DNA from 4 places in the Lysinibacillus sp. G01H genome. Region 2 is predicted to be linked to each of the others. Evidence: riboswitches for the same ligand, from Rfam matches in the RefSeq annotation. Region 2 holds a riboswitch; each other region holds the start of a gene.
What was found. A riboswitch is a leader RNA that binds a small molecule or an ion and turns the genes downstream of it on or off. The one in region 2 is predicted to bind cobalamin.
Positions count from the first base shown of each region.

Region 1: another riboswitch for cobalamin. It lies ahead of PSR12_RS02790 (ABC transporter substrate-binding protein); the one in region 2 lies ahead of PSR12_RS10745 (hypothetical protein).
Region 3: another riboswitch for cobalamin. It lies ahead of PSR12_RS21805 (hypothetical protein); the one in region 2 lies ahead of PSR12_RS10745 (hypothetical protein).
Region 4: another riboswitch for cobalamin. It lies ahead of PSR12_RS11630 (glutaredoxin family protein); the one in region 2 lies ahead of PSR12_RS10745 (hypothetical protein).

Region 1 covers NZ_CP118397.1:558,310-566,102, forward strand. Annotated here, with positions in the region: gene PSR12_RS02780 (class I adenylate-forming enzyme family protein) at 1-1,411, shown strand, start outside; gene PSR12_RS02785 (acyl-CoA dehydrogenase family protein) at 1,413-3,080, shown strand; cobalamin riboswitch at 3,138-3,320, shown strand; gene PSR12_RS02790 (ABC transporter substrate-binding protein) at 3,457-4,425, shown strand; gene PSR12_RS02795 (FecCD family ABC transporter permease) at 4,422-5,423, shown strand; gene PSR12_RS02800 (adenosylcobinamide amidohydrolase) at 5,420-6,880, shown strand; gene PSR12_RS02805 (cob(I)yrinic acid a,c-diamide adenosyltransferase) at 6,893-7,456, shown strand.
Region 2 covers NZ_CP118397.1:2,126,307-2,134,099, reverse strand. Annotated here, with positions in the region: gene PSR12_RS10750 (elongation factor G) at 1-1,434, shown strand, start outside; gene PSR12_RS10745 (hypothetical protein) at 1,575-2,330, opposite strand; cobalamin riboswitch at 2,558-2,741, opposite strand; gene PSR12_RS10740 (hypothetical protein) at 2,989-3,438, shown strand; gene PSR12_RS10735 (GNAT family N-acetyltransferase) at 3,453-3,710, shown strand; gene PSR12_RS10730 (PH domain-containing protein) at 3,873-4,253, opposite strand; gene PSR12_RS10725 (hypothetical protein) at 4,364-4,633, shown strand; gene PSR12_RS10720 (methyl-accepting chemotaxis protein) at 4,880-6,124, opposite strand; gene aspA (aspartate ammonia-lyase) at 6,285-7,703, opposite strand.
Region 3 covers NZ_CP118397.1:4,294,031-4,301,823, forward strand. Annotated here, with positions in the region: gene PSR12_RS21780 (lysophospholipid acyltransferase family protein) at 1-541, opposite strand, end outside; gene PSR12_RS21785 (putative RNA methyltransferase) at 621-1,454, opposite strand; gene PSR12_RS21790 (MATE family efflux transporter) at 1,457-2,824, opposite strand; gene PSR12_RS21795 (tyrosine-protein phosphatase) at 2,959-3,726, opposite strand; gene PSR12_RS21800 (ABC transporter substrate-binding protein) at 3,872-4,822, opposite strand; gene PSR12_RS21805 (hypothetical protein) at 4,806-5,363, opposite strand; cobalamin riboswitch at 5,522-5,719, opposite strand; gene PSR12_RS21810 (glutathione peroxidase) at 5,838-6,383, opposite strand; gene PSR12_RS21815 (hypothetical protein) at 6,465-7,019, opposite strand; gene ytvI (sporulation integral membrane protein YtvI) at 7,110-7,793, shown strand, end outside.
Region 4 covers NZ_CP118397.1:2,297,609-2,305,401, forward strand. Annotated here, with positions in the region: gene PSR12_RS11595 (DinB family protein) at 1-254, shown strand, start outside; gene PSR12_RS11600 (DUF3888 domain-containing protein) at 282-1,022, opposite strand; gene PSR12_RS11605 (hypothetical protein) at 1,113-1,517, shown strand; gene PSR12_RS11610 (Lsa family ABC-F type ribosomal protection protein) at 1,565-3,046, opposite strand; gene PSR12_RS11615 (DUF2089 domain-containing protein) at 3,738-4,103, shown strand; gene PSR12_RS11620 (SHOCT-like domain-containing protein) at 4,117-4,503, shown strand; gene PSR12_RS11625 (hypothetical protein) at 4,513-4,794, shown strand; cobalamin riboswitch at 5,151-5,328, shown strand; gene PSR12_RS11630 (glutaredoxin family protein) at 5,446-5,670, shown strand; gene nrdI (class Ib ribonucleoside-diphosphate reductase assembly flavoprotein NrdI) at 5,667-6,026, shown strand; gene nrdE (class 1b ribonucleoside-diphosphate reductase subunit alpha) at 6,023-7,793, shown strand, end outside.

The DNA of each region.
Region 1 (7,793 bases), 1.6 Mb from region 2:
TTTAGATAAGCAGGTGACACGTTTTAGTCATGCTTTACTAGAGCAGGGAGTAAAGCAGAGGGATAAGGTTTTAATTTTTATGCCAAACGTTTTAGAGTTTGTAGTCAGTTACTTTGCTATTCAGCGTATCGGAGCGATCGTTGTGCCAGTCAATGCGAAATTTACATTGCAAGAAGTAGAGTACGTGGCGCAGCATGCCGAAGCGAAGGCAATTGTCGTACATGAGACTATTTTTGCAGCAGTTGAACAGCTAGCTGGAATTCCGTTAAAAATTAAAACAGGTCAAGAAAAAGTGGGATGGCATCAATATGAAATAATGCTTCAAAATGCTAGTACACAAACAATTGATTGTCAGTTACAAGAGGATGACCCTTCCACGATTTTATATACATCTGGTACGACAGGAAAACCAAAGGGTGTGTTATTTAGCTACCGTAATATTTTAACAGTGGCGCAAATGATAGCTGTTGAAATGGAGGTAAAGCCCGAGAGCCGTATTTTGCTCATGATGCCATTAACACACTCTGCACCATTACATTTATTTTTAATGGCGGGTGTATTGGTAGGCTCAACAAATGTATTAACACCAACTTTTACACCCGATTTATTCATTGATTCCATTGAAAAGGAGAAAACAACACATTTCTTTGGTGCACCTGTTGCTTATTTATTAACGGCACAGATGCCAAGGCTACATTCGGCAGATTTGTCTTCTATGAAATGGTGGGTCTATGGTGGGGCACCGTTATCTCAAAGTGAGGTTCGATTCATTCAGCAGGCATTCCGCACAAATAATTTAACTTGTGTATATGGATTAACAGAGGCAGGTCCAAGTGGTTCATTATTATTTGGCAAGGAGCATGAAGCAAAGGCAGGAAGTATTGGTCAGCGGGCGCCACTTGGTACAGAATTGCGTATTGTGAATAACAGTGGAGAAGATGTAAATGTAGGCGAAGTGGGGGAAATTGTCTTGTTGGGTGAGGGTAACATGCTTGGCTACTATAAGGATGAAGTAGCAACTAATGAAGCCTTTATTGACGGTTGGTTAAAAACAGGAGATCTAGCTCGTAAGGATGAAGATGGTTTTATTTGGATTGTAGATCGTAAAAAGGATGTCATTATTTCGGGTGGTGTCAACATTTATCCGAAAGAAATTGAAGATTGTTTATTGAGCTTTGAAGGAATATTCGAGGTTGCGGTAATTGGTGTGCCACATCCGCAATGGGGCGAAACGGTAAAGGCGATGTATTCTGCTAAACAAGACATCGATGAGGAAGCTTTGAAAGCTTATTTAGAGGAACATCTTGCAAAATTTAAAATACCACGTATTTTTGAAAAAGTGGAAGCGCTACCACGCAATGCATCAGGCAAAATATTAAAACAAAATTTGAAGGGGCAAGAGGTGAGATAGCATGAAAGTATTACAAAAAGAAGCAATGCGTACTACGAACTTTTTTACGGAAGATGACACGCTTCAAAAAATAGTAGGAATGATGTTAGATAAAGAGTTTCTATCATATGCCCAACGAGAGTTAACAGATTTTGGTGAGCTATGTGCAGGTGATATTGATACGAGGGCAAAGCATACAGATCGACAGGGTGAACCTCGCCTTCAAAGATACGATGCCTATGGTGAAGAGATATCAGAGGTTTGGGTTAATGATGGCTATAAAAAAACGATTGAAGAGACATATAATACTGGGATTGTAGGTTATGTACACAAGCATATTCCGCAGCTAGGTCACAAGGGGAATTATGTTTATAGCTTTGCACAAGGTTATTTGCTATCACATGCAGAGCCAGGATTTTATTGTCCTGTAACATTGACGATGGCTACTGCCTATCTATTAGATCATTATGCAGATGAAGAGGTAAAGCAACGTTTTTTACCACATGTTTGTGCAACAGGTGACACAGATTTATATGAAGGTGCGACCTTTTTAACAGAACGTCAAGGAGGCTCTGACGTCGGTGCAAATGTGGTGGAGGCGAGAAAGGATGGCACTGCGTATCGTCTATATGGTGAAAAATACTTTGCATCCAATGCGGGCATGTGTGGTGTAGCGATGGTATTGGCACGAATAGAAGGGGCGCCAGCAGGTTCCAAAGGCTTAACGTTGTTTGCAGTTCCTTGGCGTAAAGAAGATGGTACAACAAATCATCTACGTATTCGTCGATTGAAAGATAAATTAGGCGTTCGGGCAGTTCCCTCTGGTGAGGTAGAATTTGATGGTGCACTTGCCTATGTTGTAGGGGAGCAAAATAAAGGGATTTATTATATGCTAGAAGCACTAAATCTCTCAAGAATTTGTAATGCAGTCGCTTCTATTGGTATTATGCGTCGTGGCTTCTTAGAGGCAAAACATTATGTAAGCAATCGACATGCATTTGGCAAGCCCTTAACACAATACCCTATGATTCAGGATACTTTAGGGAAATTTGCAGCTAAGTTGCACGTGGAAGTAGCGACAGTTTTTGATCTTATTCAATTATACGATAAAGTGACAAGTGGACAGGGAACACAGCAAGACCTTATTATGAATCGTTTATATATTGCCATTATGAAAAAGGAAACGGCAGAGCAAGCTGTTCACTATGCTAGTGAGGCAATTGAATTACACGGGGGTAATGGCTATATAGAAGACTTTGTAACGCCCCGCTTATTAAGAGACGCGCAAGTGTTGACGGTGTGGGAGGGGACGGCTAATATTTTGGCCTTAGAACTCATTCGTTTAGTGGATAAGTTTCATGCACATGAACTGTTTGTCTGTGAGATGGAGGAACGATTAGAGAAATTAGCTGACAGCTCACTAGTACAAATCGTTAAAGAACAATTGGCGAATATTTCTATAAAACTGCAAATTTTTAGCGCTTTAGACGAGGCAACGAAAACTTTTGAAGCAAAAGGTATGGCTGAAAAAATGGCTCACCTTTATGAAAGTGTCATTGCGGTTGAGTGGGCACATAAATTTGGTGGAAAATATGAAAAACTAGCGGACGTTTATTTAGAACAGACATGGTCATTAAGAGAAATGGGTGCTCAAATGAAAACAGTCCAATACTTTTCTGAAATTGTATAATGGCCGGGGAGTCGTCTTGAATGGAGGCGACTTCTTTCATTTTCATGTATAATGAAATCAACTGAATATTATAAAGGTTCTTTACTTAAGTAAAGTGAAAAGGGAAATCGGTGTAATTCCGATGCGGTCCCGCCACTGTAAGTGTGAGTTTTTTCAAATGATGCCACTGAAGATTTCGGGAAGGCTTGAAAAATCGCAAGTAGCACTAGCCAGGAGACCTGCCTTTATAACGACATGACAACCTACGAGGATAGGGTGGTGGATTTTGTATCAGTTTTTTGGTGCGATTTTGCCCCCTCATCGTTCAAAGATGAGGGGTTTTATTTTGATGCAAAATAAAGCGAAATGTCGCATGGACCAACGAAGGAGGATTCACATGAAGAAATTTTGGAAAATAGGATTATCAGCATTTTTAGCAGTAGGCTTGCTAGCTGCTTGTGGGCAGGAAGCAAAAGATAACAAGTCATCTAACGAGCAGCAAACACAGCAAGAAACAGCACAGGTGGATGAAGCAACATTCCCAATGACGATAACAGATGCCCTTGGTAAGGACATTACACTTGAAGCACCTCCTGAGAAAATTGTTTCACTTATTCCGAGTAATACTGAAATCCTTTTTGGACTAGGTTTAAATGATGAAATAGTTGGTGTTACTGACAACGACGATTATCCGCCAGAGGCAGCTGAGAAGGATAAGGTTGGCGGTATGGAGTACGATATTGAAAAAATTATTGCCTTAAAACCAGATATCGTTTTTTCACACGAATCTAGCATGTCTCTTTCAGAAGAGGCTATTGCACAGCTTGAATCAGCAGGTTTGAAAGTTTTTGTAGTAAGAAATGCACAAGACTTTAATGAAACATATACAACAATTGAGCAACTTGGACGTGCTACAGGGAAATTACCAGAGGCAGAAAAAATTGTTGCTAATATGAAGGCGAAAGTAGAAGAAGTTTTGTCTAAAGTCAAGGATGTTGAACCCAAAAAAGTGTTAGTTGAAGCATCAGATGAGCCAGATATTTATACATCTGGCAATGGTACGTTTATGAACGCGATGCTTGAAATGATCAATGCAGAGAATGTAGCTGTAGATGGCGATAATTGGTATAAAATTGATGCAGAACAAATTATCGCAAAAAATCCAGATGTCATCGTGGTGACATATCATTATGTACCAGATATTTTAACGAAAATACCAAAACGGGCGGGCTTTGATACGATTAATGCCGTAAAAAATAATGCGATTGTGCAGGTAGATGAAAGTACAACAAGTCGTCAAGGGCCACGTTTAGCAGAAGGTCTAGAAGAATTAGCAAAAGCAATCTATCCTGAGGTATTTAAGTGAAAAAAATAGCACTAGCCTATACACTAACATGTACGCTTCTTCTTATTAGCATCTGGTGTGGCGTAGCGATAGGCTCAGTTCATATTCCATTAGAAGTATTATGGAATAAGGCGGTTGATGAAACAGCCGCCAATATTTTTTGGAAAATTCGTTTGCCTCGCGTGTTATTAGCGGGACTAGTAGGCGCATCTCTAGCTATTGCTGGAGCAGCATTCCAAGGTTTATTAAAAAATCCATTAGCAGATCCATATACACTAGGGGTTTCATCAGGGGCATCTGTTGGTGCTGTTTTAACGATCTTTTTTAGTATTTCTATACCTGTTGTCGGTTTGTATGCGCTGCCAACCTTCAGTATGATTGGTGCTATCATCACGATGGTAGTTGTTATGAGCTTTGCTAGACTCGTAGACCGCTCATTGAAAATGGAAACGTTGATATTAACAGGTGTTATTTTTAGTTCATTTTTAGGTTCCCTTATTTCATTAATGATTGCCTTATCTGGTGAAGAATTACGTCAGGTAATAGGCTGGCTACTTGGTTCTGTTTCGATGCGTGGTTGGCCATATGTCCAAATGATCATTCCATTTGTGATTGTAGGTTCAATTATGCTATGGACACAAAGAAGAGAACTAAATGTTTTGTTGTATGGTGAAGAACGGGCAAAACATTTAGGTGTTAATGTGAAGCGCAGTAAATATTTGATATTAGCAGGTGGCTCCATGCTCACTGGAGCGGCTGTAGCGGTTTCTGGCACAATTGGCTTTGTAGGATTAGTGGTGCCGCATATGACAAGGATGATTTGGGGTTCTGATCATCGCCATTTATTACCATTATCTTTTTTCAATGGTGCAACATTACTCATTATTTGCGACCTAGTAGCACGAACAATCATTGTGCCAAGAGAGCTACCAATTGGTGTTATTACGGCATTTATTGGAGCTCCTGTTTTCTCCTATATTTTTTATAAGCAGCGAAGAAGTAAGGGGGTACGGGCATGATTATTGTTGAACAGCTATCAGGTGGCTATGAAGATGTACCAATCGTCAAGGACATTAGTTTTACTGTTGAAAAAGGAAAAATTCTTGGTATTCTAGGGCCGAATGGTAGCGGGAAATCTACATTATTAAAAGTAATGAGTGGTATTTTACCAGCTACTGCTGGAACCATTTCGATTGATGGACAAAATATTCTTTCTTATAATGCTCGTGCTTTGGCAAAAAAAATGGCTGTATTACCACAGCTTCATGCAAATGCTTTCTCAAACAGTGTGAGAGAGGCAGTTTCACTGGGGCGCTATCCGCATCAAACAGGCTTTTTCTCGAGTTGGTCTGAACAGGACGAACAGGCTGTACAACATGCTATGCTACAAACAGGTGTAAAGCGATATGAGCATACACCAATGGAATTTTTATCTGGTGGTGAACAACAAAGAGTATTTGTAGCACAAGCCTTAGCTCAAACTGCAGAAATACTATTACTGGATGAACCAACTAATCATTTAGATATTGCCCACCAACGTCAAATTTTAGATATGGTTCGGAAGGAAGCGATGGAGTGTGGTTTAACGGTTGTTATGGTACTACACGATATGAATTTAGCCTCTCTTTATTGTGATGAATTATTGCTGATGGAAAGCGGACGAATGAGAGCACTTGGTGCACCACATGAAGTATTAATTGCCTCCCAAATTGAAGAAGTTTATCAAGCACGGGTGACTACATATGCTCATCCTGAAATACCAAAACCTCAAATTACAATGATGCCCGCAGCTACAGACTACCAACAGCGAGCTGTCATCAAAAAAGAGCATTTTATGATAACTGAACAATATATCCAACTTCAATCAGAGCTTCCTTTGAAGATCGTATCTTCGGCAGTTCATAACCCGGGTATAGGCTGGCATAATTGCTTATTAAATCGCTCAGTTCCTGGGGATTATGTCATCAGCGATGTGAAACGAGAAGTTAAAGAATTTTTAAAAAGGGAAAATTTTTCACCTACCAATACTGTTGTTATGCTAACCGCAGTACCAACAGCTCTAGTGGCCATCAATGAATTTTCAGCACCTTTTGGCAGTATAATCGTAGCTGTAACTGCTGGCGTAGGCAATGCAGTTGATGTATCTCGAGTCCATGAAAGACAAGATGATCCATATATTGGTACTATTAATACATGGGTTATCATTAATGGCTGTTTATCGGAAGAGGCATTTTTTCAGGCATTGATGACAGCAACTGAGGCAAAAACAAAGGCGTTGCAATCAGAAAATATTCGTGATGAACGAAGTGGAACTATTGCAACAGGTACTGCTACAGATAGTCTGTTAATTGCTGCAACTCAAAAAGGGGAAGAAATGCTGTATGGTGGCCCAATTACAGAAGTTGGTAAAATAATTGCAAAGGGTGTCTATGAAACAACAGTTCAGGCGATTAGGAATTACAAAAATCAGTTTTAGGAGATGAGAGAAATGAAGCTTTACACGAAAACAGGCGATACGGGGAAAACAAGTCTTATTGGAGGACGGGTTGATAAAGATAGTTTACGTGTGGAAACATATGGGGCAATTGATGAATTAAATTCCTTTATTGGGAAGGCTGTAAGTGAATTAGATCAAGCGCTTTTTAAGGATATTTTAACAGACCTAGAGACAATTCAGCATGAGCTGTTCGATGCTGGTGGAGACCTTGCTAATGTGATGAAAGAACGTCATTATAAATTAACAGAGCAACCGATTGAAGTACTTGAAGCTCGTATAGATGCTTTATCAGACGAAGCACCACCTTTACAACGTTTTATTTTACCAGGAGGTGCACCAGCAGCGGCAACTTTACACATTGCACGCACGGTTGCACGTCGAGCAGAGCGTGAGATGGTGACACTCATGAAAGAAGTTGAAGATGTACCAAAGGTTGTACAAAAATATTTAAATCGCTTATCGGATTATTTATTTGCAGCTGCACGTGTTGTAAATGCTCGCTTAAACGTTGCAGATGTTGAATATATCCGCAGTGGGAATGTTTTTAAAAAATAAAGTTTAATTTAGTAAATGTTTTTATACAAAAAATGAATTGCTAGGTATTAAGCTACGGGGCGGTATAGGTTTGTATGCAATTTTAGCAGATGTTCAAATGTCTACTGAATATGCGACATCCAACTAAGTACAAAAGGTAAGGAAAGTAAAAATTGCTACTTTGAAAAAATTCAGGGTGGCTTTTTTTCTTGTAAAATGTAAGAATATAAAATTATCAGAAATATTTCCGTTTTATGTTGACTGAATGCTCACTCATTTATTAGAATAGGAATATAATGATAAAGTGAAGTACATTTCTGTATGAACTAGCAAATTCGTCACAAAGAGAGAAAATTAC
Region 2 (7,793 bases):
GAATGGCTAGCGGAGCGCGACGAAAAATTGCTTGATGCCTTTCTGAATGAGTCATTGGAGCATGAACAGTGTCTTGCTCAGTTACAGGGAATGATTAAAAATGAATGTGCCTTCCCTTGCTTTGCTGGCTCTGCCTTAAAGGATGAGGGCATTCAGGAATTTCTTGACCAGCTCCCGCTGTTAACGAGTACCGATTTTGACAAGGTTGCCCCGTTTGAGGGAGAGGTTTTTAAAATTCGTCATGATGGTCACCAGCGTTTAACCTTTATGAAGGCGGTCAAGGGTTCATTGCATGTGCGTGATGAATTTTCATTTAGCGAAGTAACAGAAAAAGTAACTGAAATTCGCCTTTATAACGGCAGTCGCTATGAGACCGTTCAACAGGTAGAGGCGGGAGAAATTTTCGCTGTCAAAGGGCTGAGCCAGGCAAACATTGGGGATCGAATCGGTACAACGATGCTATCCCAGCCCTATGAGCTTGTCCCAACCTTACAGGCAAAGGTTCAATATGAGGGCGATCAGCATATCAAGGAAGTGCTCCAGTTTTTCCGTTTACTCGAAGCAGAAGAGCCGTCCTTGCGTGTGGTCTGGCTGGAAAAATTTCAGGAAATCCATGTGCATATTATGGGTGTCATTCAATTAGAGGTCCTGACAGAGGTATTCATGACGCGTTTTTCAATAGCTGTCTCCTTTGGTGAGCCGCAAATTTTATATATGGAAACCATTGCGACCCCCGTAACAGGCTATGGTCATTTCGAGCCCCTCAAGCATTATGCCGAAGTTCATTTATTAATGGAGCCAAATCCACGTGGAACAGGTAATACCTTCAGCAATGCCTGTCATGCAGATCATTTATCTTTAGGCAATCAGCGCCTTGTTGAAAAGCATCTGTTTGAGCGTGACCATCATGGGCTACTGACAGGCTTCCCTGTAACAGATATTCATTTTACACTTCTAACAGGTCGCGGGCATAATGAACATACATCGGGGGGAGATTTCCGCGAAGCCAGTTTCCGTGCACTGCGTCAGGGGCTGGAGCAGGCACAAAATGTCCTACTTGAACCCTATTATCGCTTTAAAATGAAGGCTTCAAACGACTTTATCGGCCGTATGATGAATGATATTCAGCAAGCAGCAGGCACATTCGATGACCCGATTTTATCCGAAACGGATGTTATCCTAACAGGTCGTGCGCCTGTTGCCACTTTAATGAGCTACAGTACAACCTTTGCCGCCTATACAAATGGGAAAGGTGCACTCACTCTCCAATTTGATGGCTATGATGTGTGCCATAATACAGAGGATGTGATTGCACAGATTGGCTACGATAAAAATGCAGACCCTGAGTATAGTTCCTCTAGTATCTTTTGTGCAAAGGGCAAAGGATATTCGGTTCCATGGCAAGAAGCACAGGCAGCCATGCATTGCCTGTAGGATGGGGAGATTTTGTTCGCGTGAAGGCATTGCTTGCTTTCGCGGGTATTCGTCGCACTAGCGCGGGTATTTTTCCTGCTTTCGCGGATATTCATAGCGCAAGATCAAAACAAGCCCTCCAAAAAATGGAGGGCTTGGTTTTATAGTGCACCGACAGCCTTCTTTGTTGGTTTGTCTATCAAATAAGCGGGTTCAACTATCACGTAGTCATGCTTGTTCGTAAAATCAATCAGTACCTTACCTGGCTGACTTTTTAATAGTTGTAGATGATCAATTAATTGCAGTAAAAGCTCGTGACCGTTGCCACGTGGATGCCAGTTGAAATGATAATCATTTAACGCTTGCACTGCTGCAATAAACTGGGCATATTCCTGCTGTACAAATGCGATGAGTTTGTCATGGTGAGGTGCTAAATCGTGTAAATACGTTTCGTAAAAGCGCATAACAATCGAGCATAATAAGTCATTGACACGAGCGGCACTTAAAACAGGCTTTGGCTCCAATGAGAGTCGGTCAAGGTTGGGCTTTGCGCGTGTAGAATCAATGCGTGTAATTAAGTGATACGCTTCTCCATTGACCTCATAGACAATCGGATTGGTCGGCATGTACATCATAAAGCTATTCGTCTTTGTTTTCAGTTCATCTGCTATGGCTGCTTTCGCTAAAAGATGACCGTCCACATCCCCATTTTGTATCCAAATAATTTCTTTATTATATAAGATTTGCTCAAAGAAGCGATCATTGCGAATCAGCTTCGTTGCTAATAATTGATCGATTAGAGATTCGACCACCATTCTTGTTTTCGCTTTCTTGGCAACTTCTGTGCGTGGTTGCTTACAAATGTTCAGATCTTCAAAAGGCGTTTCCAACGTTGTCGTTACATGAAAATTTGTCATACGTGCATCCCCTTTGCGTACATATTTTCAAAACAAAAAGGACTCCCTACTTTAGAGGAAATCCTTCATTTTATCTTCTTTCATCACACAATGGCAAACAAACCCTAAGTATGTGTGAACGAGTTCGATTGTGAACCCTTTCATTTACTATGGGCGTTTGACGTACTGTGACGAACAGAGTATTCTGTTTTGTCAACATGCCACCTCCTATTCCTCGTAGGTTTATGGTGTGTACTCGTAACTAGGCAGGTATCCTGACTCATGGTCATCGCCACTTTTCCCCTTCCCATCATTTGACAGTGGTTGCTGAAAAGTCGCTCACATTTACAGTTGCGGGACAGTGTCGGATTCGCACCGACTTCCCTTTTAAGCAAATTGCACGCAATTTACACCTATTACTACACGCTATTCAGTTGTCATAGGAATTTAGTGTACGCCACATTCCTATTAGATTACTAAAATCAATTGTAAAGTAGTATTTTTCTAAAGTCAAATATCATAATATTTTCCAAACTACTAATCATCCTTGCTTTTCGTACCTGATTGTTTTCTGAAAATTATGGGAGGATATAAAAACGGTGAACTCCGTATTTTTAATCTTTCAATGACTCTATAATAAAAGATAGTGCGCACTACTAATAGTGAAAGGATGAAAGATATGAAAGCAAGTCAACATTTAGTGACGAGTAATTTAGAGGAAAAAATGAAACTATTTACTCAAGCTGTTTCTGGACAAATTATAGAGGAAGCTCATTTTGTCATAGCCAACACGAACATTCCAACTGATACATTTAATTTGCTAGTAGTGAAATCGCCTATGATTCATAAGGAAAATCATCTTAAACAAAGGATTAATCATTTCATTGTTAATAAACTTCCTTTCAGCACGTGGGTGGATGCCAACTATCTAAGCGATGATTGGCTACAGCTGATAAAAGACTGCAATTTACAGGAAGCTGAACGAAATATGATGATGAAGCTTGACCATACACTTCGCACAGGTCCACGAATTTCCAATCATCTTACCATCACAGAAGTAAGCAACAAGGAAGAGCTTCTACAATATAAGGAAGTTTTTCTAAGTTTATTTGGAGACAGGAAAAGTTAGCATCAAATGCTCGAATGTTTATTGGCTGTTTAAAGGAAATACCTATCGCTACGGGATTATTAATAGACAGTAAACATTGCTATGGGATTTATGATGTGATGACAAAAGATGCGTATAGGGGCAAGGGGTATGGCAGTGAGATGTTTCAATTCCTACTCAGTCAAACAATTGATAAGCAAAAGCCCGTAGTCTTACAGGCATCAGAGGATGGAAAGAATATATACAAACGCTTCGGGTTTAAAGAAGTCGGAGAAATGATTGTCTTTGAATAAGACTTCGGCAAGGCGTTCTTATTTACGCTTATCAGTATTTTCGAGCCTACCGTAATCATGAAGCCGACTTAAAATCCCTTACGCCGTCCTCTTCTGGCACGACAAAAAAGCCTCGCATATTTGCGGGCTTTTGGTTGTGCACATGTACTATTAACACCTTCATTACGTCGCCAACACATACTGTGCTAAGACGCTTTGCACCTTATAAATATTTGTCGCCTTATTGAAGTTTTTTTGAATCGGTAATGAACTGCCAGACACCCATATTTTGAGCTCTGCATCTAAATCAAATGTTCCAGCTGTTTCTACTGAAAAATGCACGATATTTTTATAGGGAATAGAATGATACTCCGTTTTCTTGCCAGTCACTCCTTGCTTATCAATGAGGATCAATCGTTTATTGGTAAAAATAAAAGTGTCTCTAATAATTTTATAGGCATTCTTGACTGTCTCATTTGGAATTAATAAATCATGGACCTCCTCCTGTAGTTTTTCTAAATTCACCTCACTTGCATTGCCGATCAATCCATCAAATAAGCCCACTATCTGTCCCCTTTCGCTCTCGTTTATTTAATGTATTACAAAGAAGTGAGAGCTACGACAGGAAATGGTGGTATTATTTTGCCTATTGAGGGGGTGAGTGGTTACGAATAATGATAGTTGCTTTAGTGTCTCTACTAGCCGTTGTTTTACTAGGATGTAATGAAAAACCAGATGATGATTTAGCTAAGGTCAGCATTTCTAATCGTGCTGAATTTGGCAAGATAAACCGTGATTTTTGTAAAAAATATCAGGATGAAGAATTACTTACACTATTCCAACAAGCCATTGCAACAGCTGTCAAAAACGAGGGTACCGTCAATATGGCTTCACCAGAACATAATGTACAAATAGTGGACAAGGCAGGAAACAAATATGGCTAGCATCTTTGGTTAGTTGATAAAGGTCAAAACAGTAGTTTGATGCATGTCGAGGATACGCATACGATCTACACACTATCTGAGGAGTTCACTGGGAAACTAATTGCGCTGGTTCGACCATAAAAACACTTTCCATGTATTCTAGGAAAGTGTTTTTATGGTCCATCATTTCTACTTTGTGGCTTTTCGTAGTATTGATGAAGATGCTTATTTAGGGCTTAAAAAACCTAGAAAAATACTTTTCATTGCCTAAACCTGAAACTGGTTAGTTAACTTTTGTAAGTTATCCGCTTGGACACTTAAATCCTGTGTGACATGATTAACTGCTTGCATTGAGGCTGTTTGCTCGTCCATTGAATGTAACACAGCTTCTGTATAATTCGATAGCTTGCCCATGCCAGCTGCTATGGTTGTCACAGTGGATGCTACTTCATTGGCGCTACTTGAAAGCTGCTCAGCTGTCGTCGAAATATCCTCAAGCTGACTTGTCATCTGACTAACATGCTGTGAAATCGTGCCAAATGATTTTGTCGCTTCGTCAATGACATAAACTCCTTGTTGAACATTTTTCAAATCATCTTCTACTGATGAGGCTACTTGTTTTGTATCACTTTCTATTCCTACAACTAAATCCACAATTTGCGTAGCAGAGTGCTTGGATTGTTCTGCTAATTGACGCACTTCCTCAGCTACAACGGCGAAGCCTTTACCATGCTCTCCAGCACGCGCTGCTTCTATGGCCGCATTTAATGCTAGTAGATTTGTTTGATCTGTAATGGCCGTAATCATATCTGTCATTGATTTAATATCTGACATTTTAAGGGATAATTGCTGCATCAATCCACTTGTTTTTTCTGTTGAAGAGGAAATAAATTGCATTTGCTCTTTTGCCACATGTAAAATATTTGCACCATTTCCTGCTATCTCGCTAGCATCTTTCGCATGCACAAACACATCTTGTGTGGCTACTGTAATTCGCTCAATTCCATCAACGGTTTCTTGCATAGATTTAGCACTATCATTAGCCGATTGTGCTGCTTGCTTCAAGCCCTCAGAAGTCTTATCCATTTGTTGATCTACTTCTTCCACAGCAAGCGTAATTTCATTCGTACTCGCAGATAATTCCTCGATGCTTGCTGATAAATCTGTAGAGCTGTGCGCAATTTTTTGTGTCATTGTTCGTAACTGTTCCTGCATCTCTAAAAAGGATTTTGCTAGTTGAGAAATTTCACTATTGTCACGAACCTCAATGACAACTGTATCTAATTGGCCTGCCGTAATTGCTTGTGCAGCCTCTGTAATTTGTTTGATAGGCTGTATCACTTTGTAGTGGACATACACTGTGTAAGATAGTGTAATAGCGATTCCTACAATTGTTAACACGGTAGAAAACCAATCTAATGTCGTTACATTGGCTAAATCGATAAATAAAATAACGATCATTAAAACATTTAAAGCGGAAAAGCCAAGTAAACTCTTTTTTCGTAAACTCATTCCAAATTCCCCCAACTAAAATATGTATTCCATACCATTATTATAGTTGAATAATCCTAAAACACATAAGGATACGCTCTATTTTTATATGAGGAAAGGTCTACAAAAAAAGACTATAGACAGCTTTTTAGGGCATGTCTACAGTCCATCATTGCTCGTTTTATTTTAATTTCATGATACTTGAACCCGCAATACCTGGGTGTGTCATTTCATATGGATCTAAAATTAAGTCTAATTGTTCTTTTGTTAGGACGCCTTCTTCAATACAAAGCTCACGAATTGAACGACCTGTTAGAATGGCTTCACGTGCTAGACGAGCAGCTACTTCATAACCGATGTGAGGGTTTACTGCTGTTAGCACCCCTACGCTTTTTTCTACATATTCTTTCATGCGCTCTTCATTTGCCTCAATATCTTTTAAGCAGTTTTCTGTAAACGCACGGAAAACATTATTCATAATGCTAATGGATTGGATTAGGTTGAACACTAATACAGGCTCCATTACGTTTAATTCTAATTGGCCAGCTTCCGATGCAAGAGAAATCGTATGGTCATTCCCAATTACTTGGAAGGCTACTTGGTTCAGCACCTCAGGCATAACTGGGTTGACCTTACCTGGCATAATTGAAGAACCTGGTTGACGAGCTGGTAACAGGATTTCTCCTAAGCCTGCGCGAGGACCAGAAGCCATTAAACGCAGGTCATTAGCAATTTTAGACATATTAATCATACAGATTTTTAAAGCGCCTGATACTTCTGTATAGGCATCTGTATTTTGTGTGGCATCCACTAAATGCGTTGCACCCTTTAAAGGTAAACCAGAAATTTCAGCAAGATGCTCATCAACAGATTTAATGTAGTCTGGGAAGGCATTTAAGCCTGTTCCGACAGCCGTTGCACCCATGTTTACATCATATAAATTTGGACGTGTTTGACGAATGCGTACGATGTCACGATTGATCACGCGGCAATAAGCTTCAAACTCTTGTCCTAAGCGAATTGGCACGGCATCCTGTAAATGCGTACGACCCATTTTAATAACATGAGCAAATTGCTCAGCTTTTTGATGGAAAACGGATTGCATATAATCCATCGTTACTAATAATTCATCTATTAAATTTAACACAGCGATATGAATAGCTGTTGGGAAAGCATCATTTGTTGATTGTGACATATTGACATGACTGTTTGGGCTTACTGTGTGATAGTCACCTTTTTCTTTCCCTAAAATTTCTAGGGCACGGTTAGCGATGACTTCATTGGCATTCATATTAATGGAAGTACCTGCTCCACCTTGAATTGGGTCTACGATAAATTCAGCATCCCATTTGCCATCAATCACTTCTTGTGCTGCTTCGACAATTGCCTCACCAATTTCTTTTGATAATAGGTGTACTTCCATATTACTTAATGCAGCTGCCTTCTTCACAATCCCCATTGCTTTAATAAGTGAAGAGTGAATTGTGTAGCCTGTAATCGGGAAGTTTTCCGTAGCACGTAGTGTTTGAATTCCGTAATACGCCTCTGCTGGTAATACGCGCTCACCTAAAAAATCTTTTTCTATTCGTTGTGTTGACATTATTGTCGTCTCCTTTTATGTAATACTCACACTTGATAGTAGCTAATAAAAGTCGTATTGTAAACAGTCATTTTTCTGTAAACGAAAAAA
Region 3 (7,793 bases), 2.2 Mb from region 2:
GTTGAGTAAACTGCTCACGACCTTCTTTACCCTTGCCTGTTACATAAAATGGCTCACCATAAATTAAATAGCCTTTACCTCGCTTCATTACATCGCCCACATTACGTGCACCAACATAAGCAGCTGGAACAATTTGCGCCTTTGCCAACTGTGCAATGGTAATAGCCCCTTGTTTTAAATCTGTTCCTTCTGCACTACGTGTCCCAGAGGGGAAAATCCCTACAATTTTACCTTCCTTCAATAACTGCGAAGGAATTTTAATCACGCTTGGTCCAGGATTATCACGGTCTACCGGAAAAGCATTTAAATGCTTAACAAGCCAGCCAAGCCCTTTCATTTCAAATAATTGCTTCTTCGCCATAAAGTGAATTTCACGAGGGTACATGGCTACACCAAGGTTTAAAATATCAACATAGCCGGTATGTGTACAAGCTATAATAAACCCACCCTCTTTCGGCAAGTTTTCTTCTCCGTATACACGAGCCTTTGAACCCATTAATTTTAATATTACTTTGACAACATTTGCTGCTAGTTTATACACTGTTACATTCCTACCTTATTCAATAGTTATTCCCATTGTAATCGAAAAGACCAGTATACTGCAATTGCAGGTGACCAACTTAAACCTTCCCTACTAATAGATCCACATCAATCGTGATTTGATTTAGTTCAACGGCTGTTTGTTCTGCTTTATGCCACCCCATTGGTGTCATCTCTAATAGCGCGGGTACTAGCTCTTCTGAAAGCGGTAAAGTATAAGTTACGCGTTCTACGTTTACCTCACGAAAACTATCTTGAAAACGAGCTACAATTTGTTCATTAGAGTAAGTTTCCTTGTTTGAATCTGCATATAATTGAGCACGCAGTTCCCGCAAATAACCACTTTGCGGTACAACCTTCACAAGACAGCCATTCGGTGTAAGAAGTCGTTTAAACTCCTCATAATTTGCTGGCGATAATATATTTAAAATGGCATCGAAACTCGCTTGAGCAAATGGACTTTTAGCTAAATCCCCTACACACCAAATTTGTTGAGGATAATGACGTGCTGCAGCCAAAATGCCCTCCTTCGCTATGTCAATTCCAACGCCAATACCATGCTCCCTATCATTCATAATGCGAGCTAAATGTGAGCCCTCTCCACAACCAGTATCAAGCACTGTTTTTGCAGAGCTTATAAGCTCAACGATTCGAGCTTCTACAGCATCATAAATCCCACTATCAATAACAGCCTTGCGGGATTCAAAAAGGCTCTTACTATATTTAGAAGCGGCGCTATGTGTCAGCATATTGACATAGCCTTGTTTCGCAATATCAAAGGAATGGTTAGAAGCACAAACCAATCTCCCCTGCTCATAGACATGCATGGATCGCTGACAGATTGGACAAGCAAAAAGGGTGATATATTGATCCATTAATGCCGCCCCGATAGCACGTTTCGATAATGCGCCCATTTCTATGCCTCCTTCTTGTCGTTTGGTGATACAAGAGCATAGCGCTCCCATTTACGACTTTTCCATCTAAAGTATACGATAATTGCCCGCACCCATTCATCTGCTGAAATGGCTAGCCAAATTCCGACCAAGCCCCAATCCAATACAAAGACAAATAAATAGCCAAGCGGCAGGCTCATGCAAACCATTGATAGAAAACCAATTTTCACTGGGAATCTAGCATCCCCAGAAGCGCGTAAAGAGTTAATAACAACGATATTCATCGTGCGACCAGTCTCTAGTAAAATACTTAATGCTAACACGGATGCCCCAATCTTAATGACTTCTGGATTATCAGTAAAAACCTGCATAAGGGGCTTACGGAATAGCGTAACGACTGCAACCATAATAATCGTAAAAACAAATGCTGCACGGACACTTTTCCATAGCTGATGATACGCCTCATCTTTTTCTCCTGCACCTACATGACGACCAATAATAATGGCTGTTCCTGTACCAATGGCAATCGCAAATAAATACGTAAACATCGAAATATTCATAGCATATTGTCGTGCTGCTAGTGTTTCTGCTCCTAAGTAAGTCGCATAATATAAAAAGATGATTTGGCAAAATTGATAAAGCACCTGTTCAAACGCAGATGGTAAACCAATGTTTAGTATTTTCCTCACATATTCCTTTGAATACTCAAAATAATATTGTAACTTTACACGCACTTCCATTACCTGATACAGCAACCAGAAAAATACTAGAACGGCTAATCCGCGACTAATGACAGAGGAAATAGCCGCTCCTTTCACACCAAGCTCTGGGAAACCTAAATTCCCAAAAATAAGACCGTAGTTTAGCACAACATGTAAGACGTTCATGCCAAGCGAAACGTACATAGTTTGTTTTGTCCAACCATGTACACGAATAATTGCTGCGAGTGCATTAATAATAGCCTGTAGGAAAATAAAACTCCCAATGATGGCTAAGTAACTTTGTGCATAGTGGAGGACTTCTCCCTGCAAGTTCATCATTGTCATTAAATGTCTCGCAAAGAAGAAAAATAAAATACTCATTAAAAGCCCAACGACCAAATTCATCGTGACCGCTAACGCCGAGATCTTGGCCGCTTCAAAAAAGCGTCTGGAGCCTAAATATTGGGAAACAACAATAGATGCACCATTGCCCACTACTTCCAGAATCAAGATGGCAATATGGATATATTGATTGGCTGCACCTACTCCTGATACAGCATTATCTGATAAAGCACTGAGCATAAAAGTATCGGCTAGTCCCATCAACATAAATAGAAAAACTTCTAAGAAGATCGGCCATGTTAAATGGAATAGACTTAACTTATTTGTCTCTTTAATTGTGTCTGCCAATACTTTCACTTCTCCTATATTTTCTTAAAAATCTATTGTATCTTATCACAAATATTCAGACTGTAAAGAGATTTATAGGAATACAGCGCTTCCACATAAAAAATCCCTCCCACATCGTGTGAAAGGGCCATTTTTTAAATTAAGCAATAGGATTGTAATTGCTCTCGTTTTTCAATTGTTAGGCCAAATTCCTGCTCTAAAAACCCAGTCTTAGAACCATAGCGACGATCCATCGCATCCAATGCTGCTTGTAAATAGTCTTCACGGGCGGACATTAATGCATAAAATTGCTGTAGTTCTTGCTCATTATACTGATGCTGAATAGCCTGAGCCATTCTTTCTACCATTGGACGTAAATGTATATTAGTATCTAAATAGTCCTCCATGATGGTCTCCTCAGGTACATCTAAAGCTAGCAAAATAAGTGCTCCTCCAATACCCGTTCGGTCCTTACCAACTGCGCAATGATGTACAAGACCTAGATTATCAGGGTTTTGAATCGTTTGCATTAACTCTTTAAATGAAAGATTGTTAAAAGGCATTTGTGCATAAAAATCTCGAAACATCTCAGGGCTTACCACTTTATAGAAATCTCTACCACCAGCATTGGTAGGCATTTCAAAAGCATGATTACCCTTCGCTGGGATTTGTATATATTGAGCATATGAGAACACTGGGTTAGGATTATGATACGCCTCATTGTTATCGCGATAATCAAAAATGGTTTTAATCCCTAACGTTTCAAATAGCTCTTTATCCGCCAGTGTCATTTTTCCAAGAGCAGCTGAGCGGTAAAATAAACCGTTCTTTACCCTACGCCCATCTTTTGTCTTATATCCACCCATGTCTCGGAAATTATGGACTGCTTCAAATGGAATTACCTTTGTCTCTAATTGCTCCACTCACTACACCTCCTAAGATTATTAAGCATACTTACTTTTATTTTAAAGAACAAACTACATTAATTCCAATTTTCACGCTAGGTAATAATTTAAACCACATAAAAAATGCTAGCTGAATGGCTGACAGCTAGCATGGAAACATTTCTTATTTAAATAACTCTGGGTACACAGCCTTCGCTACTAATTCTACAGCTTCACCAATACGCGGACCAGGTCGATTAGAGATATCTGTATCGATGGACAATACCGCTTTGTTTTGAATAGCTGTCACAGTATTCCAACCATCTCGTCCAAGAATTTCTCCTATTGGATCTTCTGTATAGTTTACTGTTGTTAAAATAATATCTGGATTTTTAGCAATAACATCTTCCTCATTCACTTTTGCCCAGCTATTCAAGTCAGAAAAAACATTATTAACATTAGCTGCATCTAATATTTCTTGCTGGAAAGTGCTAGAGCCTGCTGTATATATGTCTGGCTTAGGGCTAACCTCTAAATAAACATTTTTCGGCGTTTTTACGTCCTTCACCTTCGTTTGTACTTCAGCAATTTTCGCTTTAATCTCTTCATTTAATTTATTTCCTTTATCAGCAACATCCATCACAGCAGCTATTTGTTCGATATCTCCATAAACATCATCGAAAGTAGTCGCAGATTGAATAACAAACACTTTAATTCCTGCGTCCTCAAGCGGCTTTAGTGCATCCTTATCACCGATTGTATAAGCAATAACAACATCTGGCTTTAACGCTATAATTCTTTCACTGTTAAAGTTCGTAGTATCAGAGACACGTTCAATTTTTTGTGCTTCCTCTGGGTAAGTATCGTACTCAGTTGCTCCTACAATTTTATCGCCAACACCTAAAGCAAACAAAATTTCAGTATTACTTGGTTGTAAAGATACAACTGTTTTTGGTACTTCATTAAACGCTATTTCCACTCCACGGTCATCTGTCACTTTATAGCTTGTTTTCTCTACGTGTTGTGTACCCTGCGAGGCATCTTTATTTTTTGTATCTTCAGCAGTGCCACAGCCTGCTAATACCAGTGCAAGTAAGAGCACTGATAGCCATTGGAAATTAAATACTTTCTTCATTGTTATTCTCCTTTTTCTTTTTCATTGGGTAGGATTTACTAATAAACGGTATTTCAGAAATTCCAGCTTGCTGATTCATAAAAACAGCCATGACAAAACATACATTAGCTAATAAACCAAGGTAATCGAAAAGAATAGCAGGAACCTCTCGTTCTTCTGATACTTTGTGTAAAGTTCGATATGATTTTTTTGCCTCACTGCGACAAAGATGTAAGGCTGCAGCGGCCTCTGTTCCTTGAGGTAAAACAAAAATTTGAATCTCTTCCTTCACATGGCGAACGTAAAAATCATAACGCTCACTTAACCAAGATAAATCCTCTTCAGTTACCGCTAATTTCCCACGAACTGAGCCATTCACATGATACGCCATAGGTAACATAAGTAATAAATCCTCAGCAACAACTTGAACATCCTCTTTTTTTACCGCAGCTAATGCAACTCCTAGATGTGTTGTAAGGCTATCTGTTCGAATTTCAAAATCAACCGTTGAAGCTTTCTCACGCATAAATGGATAACAAGAATAACGGGCATCTTTTTTCACTTGCTTCCCCCCTATTTTCTATAATGAAAAATTCTTACTTGAAAGGCATAAAAAAAGTCGCTCCTTTTGCAAAGGAACGACAAAAATACAAGATTGAGCCATCAAACTAGACAAAGCCTATGTATTTGCCGTATATCCTCCTAGCTTCCGAGAAGTTTTTATACGTTCAAATAAAGGTCGGTCTCCTGGCTTGTACAGTTCGTCACATAAAACGAATGTGTTATAAAGGACCTTCCCATCTTCTTTGAGACAGTGGTAAATCTTTATAATGGCTGTACTTACAGTTGCGGAAACAGCTCCGGTTTTTCACCGGATTCCCGATTATGCTTACTAGCACCTTTATCCTGCAAGAATATTTCATTTGTAAAGCAGTTTATCATATATGATTCAGAAAAAATAGCTGTACTCAATTTTAAAATATAGTAACACTAGAAGAGAAAATTCCAACAAATTTTTACATTATTAAGAAATTTACTATAGTAGTGTTTCAATTGCTTGTTCAATATCGAGCTGTGAATCTGTTGGTTCAAAGCGTGCGACGGTCTTACCATTAGCATCTACTAGAAATTTTGTAAAGTTCCAGCGAATGTTACGACCATCTAAAAAGCTTGGGGCAAGTTGAACAATTGCTTCTGCCAACATTTTCTCCTGCATACTTGCCTTCCCAAACTCTCGGTAATTCACTTCATGCTTTAAATAATTAAAGAGTGGATGTGTAGCCTCTCCATTTACCTGTACAAGCTCAAAAATCGGGAATGTGACCCCATAGTTTACCTTGCATAGATGCTTAGTTTCCTCTCCATCCTCAGGATTTTGATGGCCAAATTGATCACAAGGGAAGCCAAGAACTACAAAATTCTCTTTTCCATATTTATCATACATTTTCTGTAAGTCTTCAAATTGATATGTAAATCGGCATTGGTTTGCCGTGTTAACAATTAACATTGTTTTTCCACGATATGTTTCCATTGATAAAATTTCGCCATTAGGCTTCCGAACTAGATAATTATAAATGCTCATGCTATAATCCCCTTTTTTCATTCATTATAGTTGACTATTCTACCGTTCATCAAAGAATTTGCACAAAAAAACACCACCTCGCTACTTTGAACGGATGGCTGACTTATACTTCTTTTTATATTTAGCATCTTGTTCTTCATTAATTAAACGATGGGCAATATCTAATAATTTCGAGTCATTTGTTTGATCATATAGCTTTTTAAATGACATAATAATATCCTGACGAATAAGAGATGGCTGTTTTTCATCTATACATGTTTGAAATCTTTTAGCTAGATACGATACAACCAAATCTCTTTGTACTTGACCCGCCTGTCCAATTTTCCAAATGGCCTGTAATGCATGCCTTGCTGTAGCAGATTGTTCATCGTAAGTCACAGCCCAAATCTTTAAAAAATCCTCCAAGACCCTTTCTTCTGGATCACTTTTTGCAGCTAAAGCGCATAAAATTTGTGCAGCACGTGCACGAGAATAACCATTATTGTATGTAAGTGCTTTTATTAGCTGTTCCCAAACTGCATATGTCCAATCTACGGGTTCCTGCATAATTTTCATTAATTCCTCGTAAGATTCATATTGAATATCGCGATCATGCTCTGTTAGATTACTAAAAAGTTGCAAAATCTCTTTTTCCATAATTCATCCCTACCTTTATTGTTTCAGAACGTAATAAAATTTGATTTATGGTACACTTAACTTAATTTTTTTCGCAAAGAAGGTGAGTTTATGAATAAATTTAATGCTAGGAAATTGATTTTTCGGTTGATTGTGATAATATCCCTACTTCTAGCTGCCTATTTTGTTATCCCAGTGTCCATGCCTTTAATACTTGCTGGGATCAGTGCATTTTTCTTAGAACCCATTGTCATGTTCTTTAAACGAAAATGGAAAATGTCACGGAAAATAGCAGTTGCTTTTATTTACATAGTGAGTGTTATTGTTATATCTATTATTTGTTATCTATCCATTACACAAATAATGACACAAATAATTTTACTATCTAAGCAAGCTCCCTATTATATTTCCAAGCTATCAGATATGTGGCTTCATATGCAAGAAAATATTTCTAAATACACAGAAGACTTTCCACCTGAAGTAAGTGCTTCGCTTCAAAAAACCACAATGGATTTCATAAAGAAAGTTGAAGAATCCTTTTTAAGCTTCTTTAATTATAGCAAAGTTTCTGCCTTCTTTTCAGAGATACCCAGCCTATTTATCAGTCTTCTCGTTTATATGATTGCGCTATTCCTATTTATGCTTGATTTGCCTAAGTTAAAGCAAATCACTTATAAATATTTAAAGCCCAATACAGCAAAGAAGATAAAAATTATTTTAAATCGCTTAAAAGATGCTACATTTGGCTATATGAAGGCTCACTTATTTGTAAGCTTTATTATTGGAGGCGTCACA
Region 4 (7,793 bases), 170 kb from region 2:
TGTTCCCAAGTGGCAGTAAACCAGATAACTGGACTGAGCAACCGCCAACAATGGATCAAATCATTATACTCCTAGAGGAACAACCCATTCTTATTGAACAAGCTTGTGAAGGACATTTACATGAACCGCTTAAAGAACCTTTTTTAGGTATGAAAACATTAGGCGACATGGTTGTCTTTCATATGAACCATGAAAATTTACACATGGGGATTATAAAAAGTATGATGCAAACGCTCTTAAAGAATGAAGCCTAACTGATGGAATCAGTTGGCTTCATTTTTCTATATATACCACGGCAACAAATCCTCCATTTTCTTACCTGGCTTACTTGTTTTATCTGTTACGATCCATGTGCCGTCTTTCTTTTGCAGTTGATAGCTTACATTTGTACCATCCGCCCTTTTAAAGACCATATAGCCTATATTACCCTTGATAAAGGTGACAGGGTCTATGACATTTTTGTAGGGAATCTTTCGATCAGGAAATAAAATATGGGTCACTATTTCCTCTGCAATCGTAGCAAGGGGTTTCATATCACTATTTATTTCAGCTTGATATTGCAATTGATCGTAATGATAGGAAGTATACGATGCTAAGTCCAGCTTAAAACTCTGCTGTATATCTAACAGTGTTGCCCTATAGAATGCGTTTATTGCTTTTTCTACATCATCTGCCTCATGTATATAGCGAAGTGTGCTGACACCAGTTGGACTGACTTCAAATGTAATGATTTCCTTACTGTAGGGTGGGGAATGTGCATGCTCAAAGGTAGTAGCTTCCACGTCAACCCTAAAGCTAAACTGACTTTCTCTGACAATCTTTAAAATTTTCACATCATATAAGCCGTACTGCTTAGGATAGCCGTAGTAATGATCAATTTCCTTTTCGATAAATGGATTAAGGATTGTAATGAATGTGTCCCTGATTAGTTGATCATCAGCTTGTTCACTTTGCGCATAAATCTTACATGGCACAATGAACATAGTGAAGATAGCCATTAAAACATAAGCAAATTTTTTCATGGAATAGTGACCTTTCTGCAGGATGATACTTTATAGAGTGCACCAATCACAGCAAATTATCGAGCATTTTTAAAGAAAGGGAGTTGAACAATGGGAAAAATAATACTGCCCTTTTTATGTATGCTTTTGTTATTTCCAACAGCTACTTGGGGGTCAGAACCTGAAGGCTTAAAATGTCCAAATCCAGATGTATTGATGAAAACAACGGAGAAAGACAAAGATGAGCTTAGTCAAGCATTAGCTGACATCATTCCAAAAGTATATGGCTCAAGCCCTGATTATCAGGAGTGGCAAATTGAGGTGATAAAGCCCATGCCCATATTAACTGGCATGGAGGAGAATTACTATAAAATGGCGGTGAACTTCTGTGGAGAAAATGTTGCTAATCACTCCTGGTTTGTTCGATTAAGGTTTCCAAGATTACTGCCAGCGCAAAGTGCATCACTAGGTGAGCTATATATCGTGAAAGAGACAAATACTAAATGGGTCCATTGATTTCAATATCATTAAAAAGGAAGAATCCATAAAATGGATTCTTCTCTTTACGACATCGCTACCGTTTTCGTTGCTACAGTTTGTTGAAATGCCTGATCATGCTCAACAATCACCATTGTGAGATGGGAGCTTTTTATAAGCTCTTCAATCTGCATGCGTGAATAGATATCAATAAAATTGAGTGGTTCATCCCAAATATATAAATGAGCCTTCTCACACAAGCTTTTAGCAATCAGGAGCTTTTTCTTTTGCCCACCAGAATAATGAGAGATATCCTTCTCAAATTGAATACGCTCAAAATCCATCTTGCGCAGGATTGATTTAAATAACGTCTCATCAATACCATACTCTTCAATAAATTCCGATAACAATCCCTTTAAATGGGATGTATCCTGTTGAACATAGGAAATGACTAGACCTGAAGCTAACTTTATGGAGCCTGTATGTTGGATGGGCTTACCTAGAATAAGTTTTAACATACTACTTTTTCCGCTTCCATTTTTGCCATCTAAAACAACTCGATCCCCTTGTGCCACTTTGAAGCTAATAGGCTTATTCACGATATGGTTATCGTATTGAATGGATACATCTGTTACAGCAACCATTTCTTTAGATGAACATGATAATGGCTCTACTTTCAATGACTCAGTTTTTTCCACATTTTTTAGCAGCTTTGATTTTTCCTCAATAGCTCTTTGTTGTCTGGATTCCAGATTCTTTGCTCGTTTCATCATCTTAGCTGCTTTATGCCCGACAAAGCCTTTGTCCAGCTTTGAACCTGAATTGGTTGTGCCATTTTTGGAGGCTTCCACTTGATTAGACCATCCTACCGAACGCTTTGAGGATTGTTTTAATCTGTCGATATCTTTTTGCAGTCGTTGATTGGTTACTTCTTCGTGCTCCTGCTGTCGATCAAAATTTAACTTCCAAGAAGAATAGTTTCCACTTTGAACGTCAATATTGGCTCTATTGATCGATAGAATATGGTCAACGCAGCCATCTAAAAAGCTTCTGTCATGTGAAATTAAAATAAATCCTTTTTTCCTGCGAAGATAATCTGAAACCGTCTTTCGTGCATCCGTGTCTAGATGATTGGTTGGCTCATCAATTAATAAAAATTGACCCTCTGTCAAAAACAACGCAGCAATCAGCACCTTTGTTTGCTCGCCATTGGATAATGTTTTAAAAGGACGATACATGACCTCTGCATCTACATGTAGGTAAGCTATTTCACGTAGACATTCCCAATCCTCTGCCTGAGGACAAATTTCCTCAAATATTTCGTGGGTATATTTATTTGGATTTGAAACAGGGTAGGGGAAATAAGTAAAGTCTACAGAAGAGATGATTTTTCCGCTATACTCATATTTTCCTAATAACAACTGAAAAAATGTTGTTTTACCTCGTCCGTTTCTACCGATAAATCCAAGTTTCCAATCCGTATCGATTTGAAAGTTGACATTCTCAAAAATATTGTCAAAGCTGCTTGGATAAGAAAAAGTTAAGTTTTGTACTTGTATCATGGACATGATAATTCCTCCTTTGTATTACAACAGTTTACTTTTCATACAAAGTCGGTCTATCCATCTATGTTTTATTTCTCCGTATAAGCAGATGGATATTAACGACTTATACGGAGTGTTACATGCGTCACAATAGTTTCTGAATCGCTCATATTTTCCCTCTCCTTTATGGGTAAATGAAAGGTGCAAAATCAACTATGAAAGCAAGAAAAAATCCCTCCAATTGTGCATTGGAAGGATTAGTCTTTCACTGAATAAATACAATTTGCCATTTGTGTCATGACAAATACAATGCAAACTGATTGTTAAAAATGGATAGACTAACCCTATATTTTGTGTTTGAAATCATTCAATTCAAATGAAAATATAGTTTAGTTCTTCATTGTCCATTCATCAGTCCTCTCATAATTGTCTTTTTATAGTAACAAATTTTTTTACAGAATACAATGTAACCTTATTTTCAATTCTAAACTGTCATTATCTAACTGATGCCGCTAGCTACAAGTAGAAATAGAAAAGACATACATAGAGTAAAGTTGAAATTGCTTAGGACAAGCAATACAGCAATGATTAATTAACATTTTTAATTTAATAATTAATTTTATTTATTTTATAATTAAAAAAAATCAATTTTTATTATTTACATATTTAATTTCTTTGTTATATAATCAACTTAACTTAAAGGAAGGAGTTCACTATGGCTTATCAAGTAATCACAAATTGCCCTGTCTGTAGTAGAACATTAAAAATTACGAAGTTACAGTGTTCTCATTGTCACACGACCATTGAAAATGAATTTGAATTGTCGAAGCTAGCATCCTTATCACAGGATCAGCTTCATTTTGTGGAAGTATTTTTAACCTGCCGAGGAAACATTAAAGAGGTTGAAAAGGAACTGGGGGTTTCGTATCCAACAGTTCGAGGCAAGCTAAACGACATTATTTCATTCCTTGGCTATGCTCAAAAAAAGAAAAATGAAGTAGACGAGAAAAAAATTGTAAGCATGCTGGAAAATGGCGAAATCACAACAGATGAAGCGATAAAGCTCTTAAAAGACGAATAGGGAGGAACGGACCATGAAAGAGGAAATCACAAAAGTGTTAACCATGATTCAAGAGGGAAAAATTGATGCGGATAAAGGATCAGAGCTGATTCAAGTGCTACAACAGAAAGAAGAATCAGAGAACAAATTTGTGGAAAAAACAAAGTATTTAGAAAAAACATTAAAGGTTCGTGTTGTATCCACCGAAAATGATAATGTTACGGTAAACTTGCCGATTAAACTTGTCAAAGCCGTACTTATGGCAGGACACAGCATCGCTGCGAGTATTCCACAATCAGAAAAATACGTAAAAGATATCGACATCAATCTTCTTCTTGAAGCAATCGAAAATGAATTAGACGGACAAATTGTAGATATAAAATCAGCAAACGGGGATTCCGTTGCAGTCTTCATTGAGTAGAGGCGACGAATGATGCATGTAAAAGTGAAAGCAAAAGATGTTCGCTTTACAGTCCCAGTTCCCTATACCGTGCTAACCATTGTCCTCTCCATTTTAACTTCTAAATGGATTCAGCAACAAGCCAATAAGTGGACAAAGGCATACTTCGATCGAAAGAACATAGACTTTACCTTTCCGCTCATCGACAAAGAAATGCTAAAGCCGATTATCAAGGAACTACAAAATTATAAGGGACTCGTGCTAGTCGATGTCAAAGCTCAGGATGGGACTGAGGTTAAGATTAGACTATAATCCCAAAGATAGAATGGTTAGAGCATGTTATGATAAAAGCATGCTCTTTTTTAATGAGTGTCATTTGAAACGTGTAAGAGATGATAATTATTTCAGGATTTACATATAGAAGCTACTATTTTTCAATGGTACTTAAAATAGAACATTTCTTTCAGAATTCTAGATACATTTTGATAGATAAAGATGTTCATCGTTTAAAATAGATTTTTGATTTGGGTATAAATGATTAGTGGTAATCTACTTGGAACTACATAATTAAAAATACTGAATAATCCAAAAATAAAGAAGTTTAGAATCTTGATTTACTTTTCATTTGAAGGATGGTACACTTAAAACTATTGAACAACAACTATATATTGTGTTCGTTTTACAAAGGTACTACTATATGTAGTTTAAAAGGGAAGTTCGGTACAATTCCGACGCTGTCCCCGCAACTGTGAAGCTGACGATGATTGCAACCACTGTGCATTTGCATGGGAAGGGAATCAGAGAATGAAGCAAAGCCAGGAGACCTGCCTTTATAAAACAAATTTATCATTTCTTCGGGGATTAAGAGATGGGAACGTCAGTATTTTTGGTATGTTAACGTTTCCATTTAGCCTATCTCTCTAGAGGAGATAGGCTTTTTATTTTATGAAAAGAGGGATTTCTATGAAACTTTATACGAAAACAATTTGTCCAAAATGCCTATGGGTAAAATCTGAACTACAACGTGCAGGACTTGAAGCTGAAATTGTTAACATCGATCATGATGAACAGGCAAAGCAAACGATTATTGACGCAGGTTTTTTAAGTGTGCCTGTTTTAGAGATGAATGAAACTTTTATAGGAGATGTTCAGGAAATTGTTTCTCAAATTGAGTTGATTGCTCTATGATCGTTTACGCGAGTCGTACAGGTAATGTCCGAAATGTTGTATCCAAATTAAAGGCAGAATGTATCGAGCTCTCGGAGGAATTGCGATTGAACAAGCCCTATCTTTTAATTACCTACACAGATGGTTTAGGTGACATTCCAGCAAAGGTACAACGTTTCTTAGAAAAAAACAGGGATTTTTGTAAAGGAGTAGTTGCCAGTGGCAATAGTAATTTCGGCCATCATGTATTTGGCGCTGCTGGTGAGAAAATCGCCGCTACCTATCATGTACCCTTAGTAAGGAAATTAGATTTACGAGGTAATCAAACGGATTACGAAGCAATACAAACGTTTTATGAAACGAGGGTAATGAGATGAAAACCTATTTAAAGCTTAATAATGACGTACTGAATCGTTATAGTACAACTGGATTACTTGAGTTAGAAAAGGACCGCGAAGCTACGCGCCGCTACTTTTTAGAGTATGTTAACGTACGTTTGCGTTATTTTATAGATATTGAGGAAAAAATCCGCTATTTAGTTGATGAGGGCTACTATGAGAAAGCATTTATCGATATGTACGAGATGGAATTTATTAAGAAGCTGTACAAGAAAGCCTATGATTATAATTTCCGCTTCCCATCCTTTATGAGCGCAAGCAAATTTTATGATAGCTATGCTATGAAAAGTCGTGACGGGGAAGAGATCTTAGAAAAGTATGAGGATCGTATTGTCATTATTGCTTTGTATTTGGCGCAAGGAAACACAACTCTAGCAGAACGCTCTGTCGAAGCAATGATGGAAGCCTACCAGCCAGCGACACCAACTGCTTTAAATAGTGGTAAGAAAGCACGTGGTGAATTAGTCAGCTGCTTTAAGTTATCAATGGATGACTCCATGAATAGTATTGCCGAAAATATTGGCTATTGTTTAGAGCTATCACGCCTTGGTGGTGGAGTTGGGGTCAACTTAACAGATTTACGTCCTTTAGGTGATCCAATTAAAGAAATATTAAATCGTGCAAGTGGTGTCATCCCAGTAGCGAAACTGTTAGAAAATTCTTTCAGTTATTCGAATCAGTTAGGGCAACGAAATGGCTCAGGTGTTGTCTATCTAAATATTTTCCATGCAGACATAGAAAATTTCATATCATCAAAAAAACCAAATGCTGATGATAAAATTCGCCTCGCAACCCTTTCAACAGGGATTATTATACCTAGTATTTTCTTCGAACTGATGAAACGTGATAAGGATATCGTCTTGTTTAGCCCATACGATATTTTTAAAGAATACGGTAAACGTATGTCTGAGCTTTCCATTTCAGACATGTACTACGAGCTACTTGATAACCCAAAAATTCGTAAAATTAAACGTTTAAATGCACGGAAGCTTTATACAGAGGTGAAAAAAGCACAATTTGAATCAGGCTACCCGTTTGAAATCTTTGATGATAATGTCAATAAGGTACATCCTTTAAAAAATATTGGACGTGTCAAAATGTCCAATCTATGTACAGAAATTCTGCAAGTGCAAGAGACAAGTATCATTACGGATCAGGATCAACCAAATGACTATGGATTAGATGTATCGTGTAACTTAGGTTCCATCGATATCCATGCAGCAAGTAAAGTGAATGATTTCGGCGCATTAGTCGATACAGCGATGCACCTATTAACAAATGTATCGCAAATGACGCATATTAAAAATGTACCGTCTGTTGCAAAAGCCAATCAATTAATGCATTCTGTAGGGCTTGGCTGTATGAACCTCCATGGGCATCTGGTGACGGAGGGCATCCTGTACGGCTCTAAAGAGTCTATTGATTTCATGGATCACTTTATGGAAGCGATGAACTATTATTCACTGAAATCTTCGATGGAAATGGCAAAAGAAAAAGCTGCAACCTTCTATCGATTCGAGGACAGTGATTATGCATCTGGTAGCTATTTTGACCAATATATCAATAAAGCTGAGGAAGAATTGTCACCTGTTGTATTGAAGGCACTTGGCAATATTCCAATCATTACGAACAAGATGTGGGAAACGTTAAAGCAAGATGTGATGCAATATGGGCTATTCCATTCCTATCGTTTGGCTATTGCACCAACTGGTAGTATTTCATATATTCGTAGCTGTACGGCTTCAA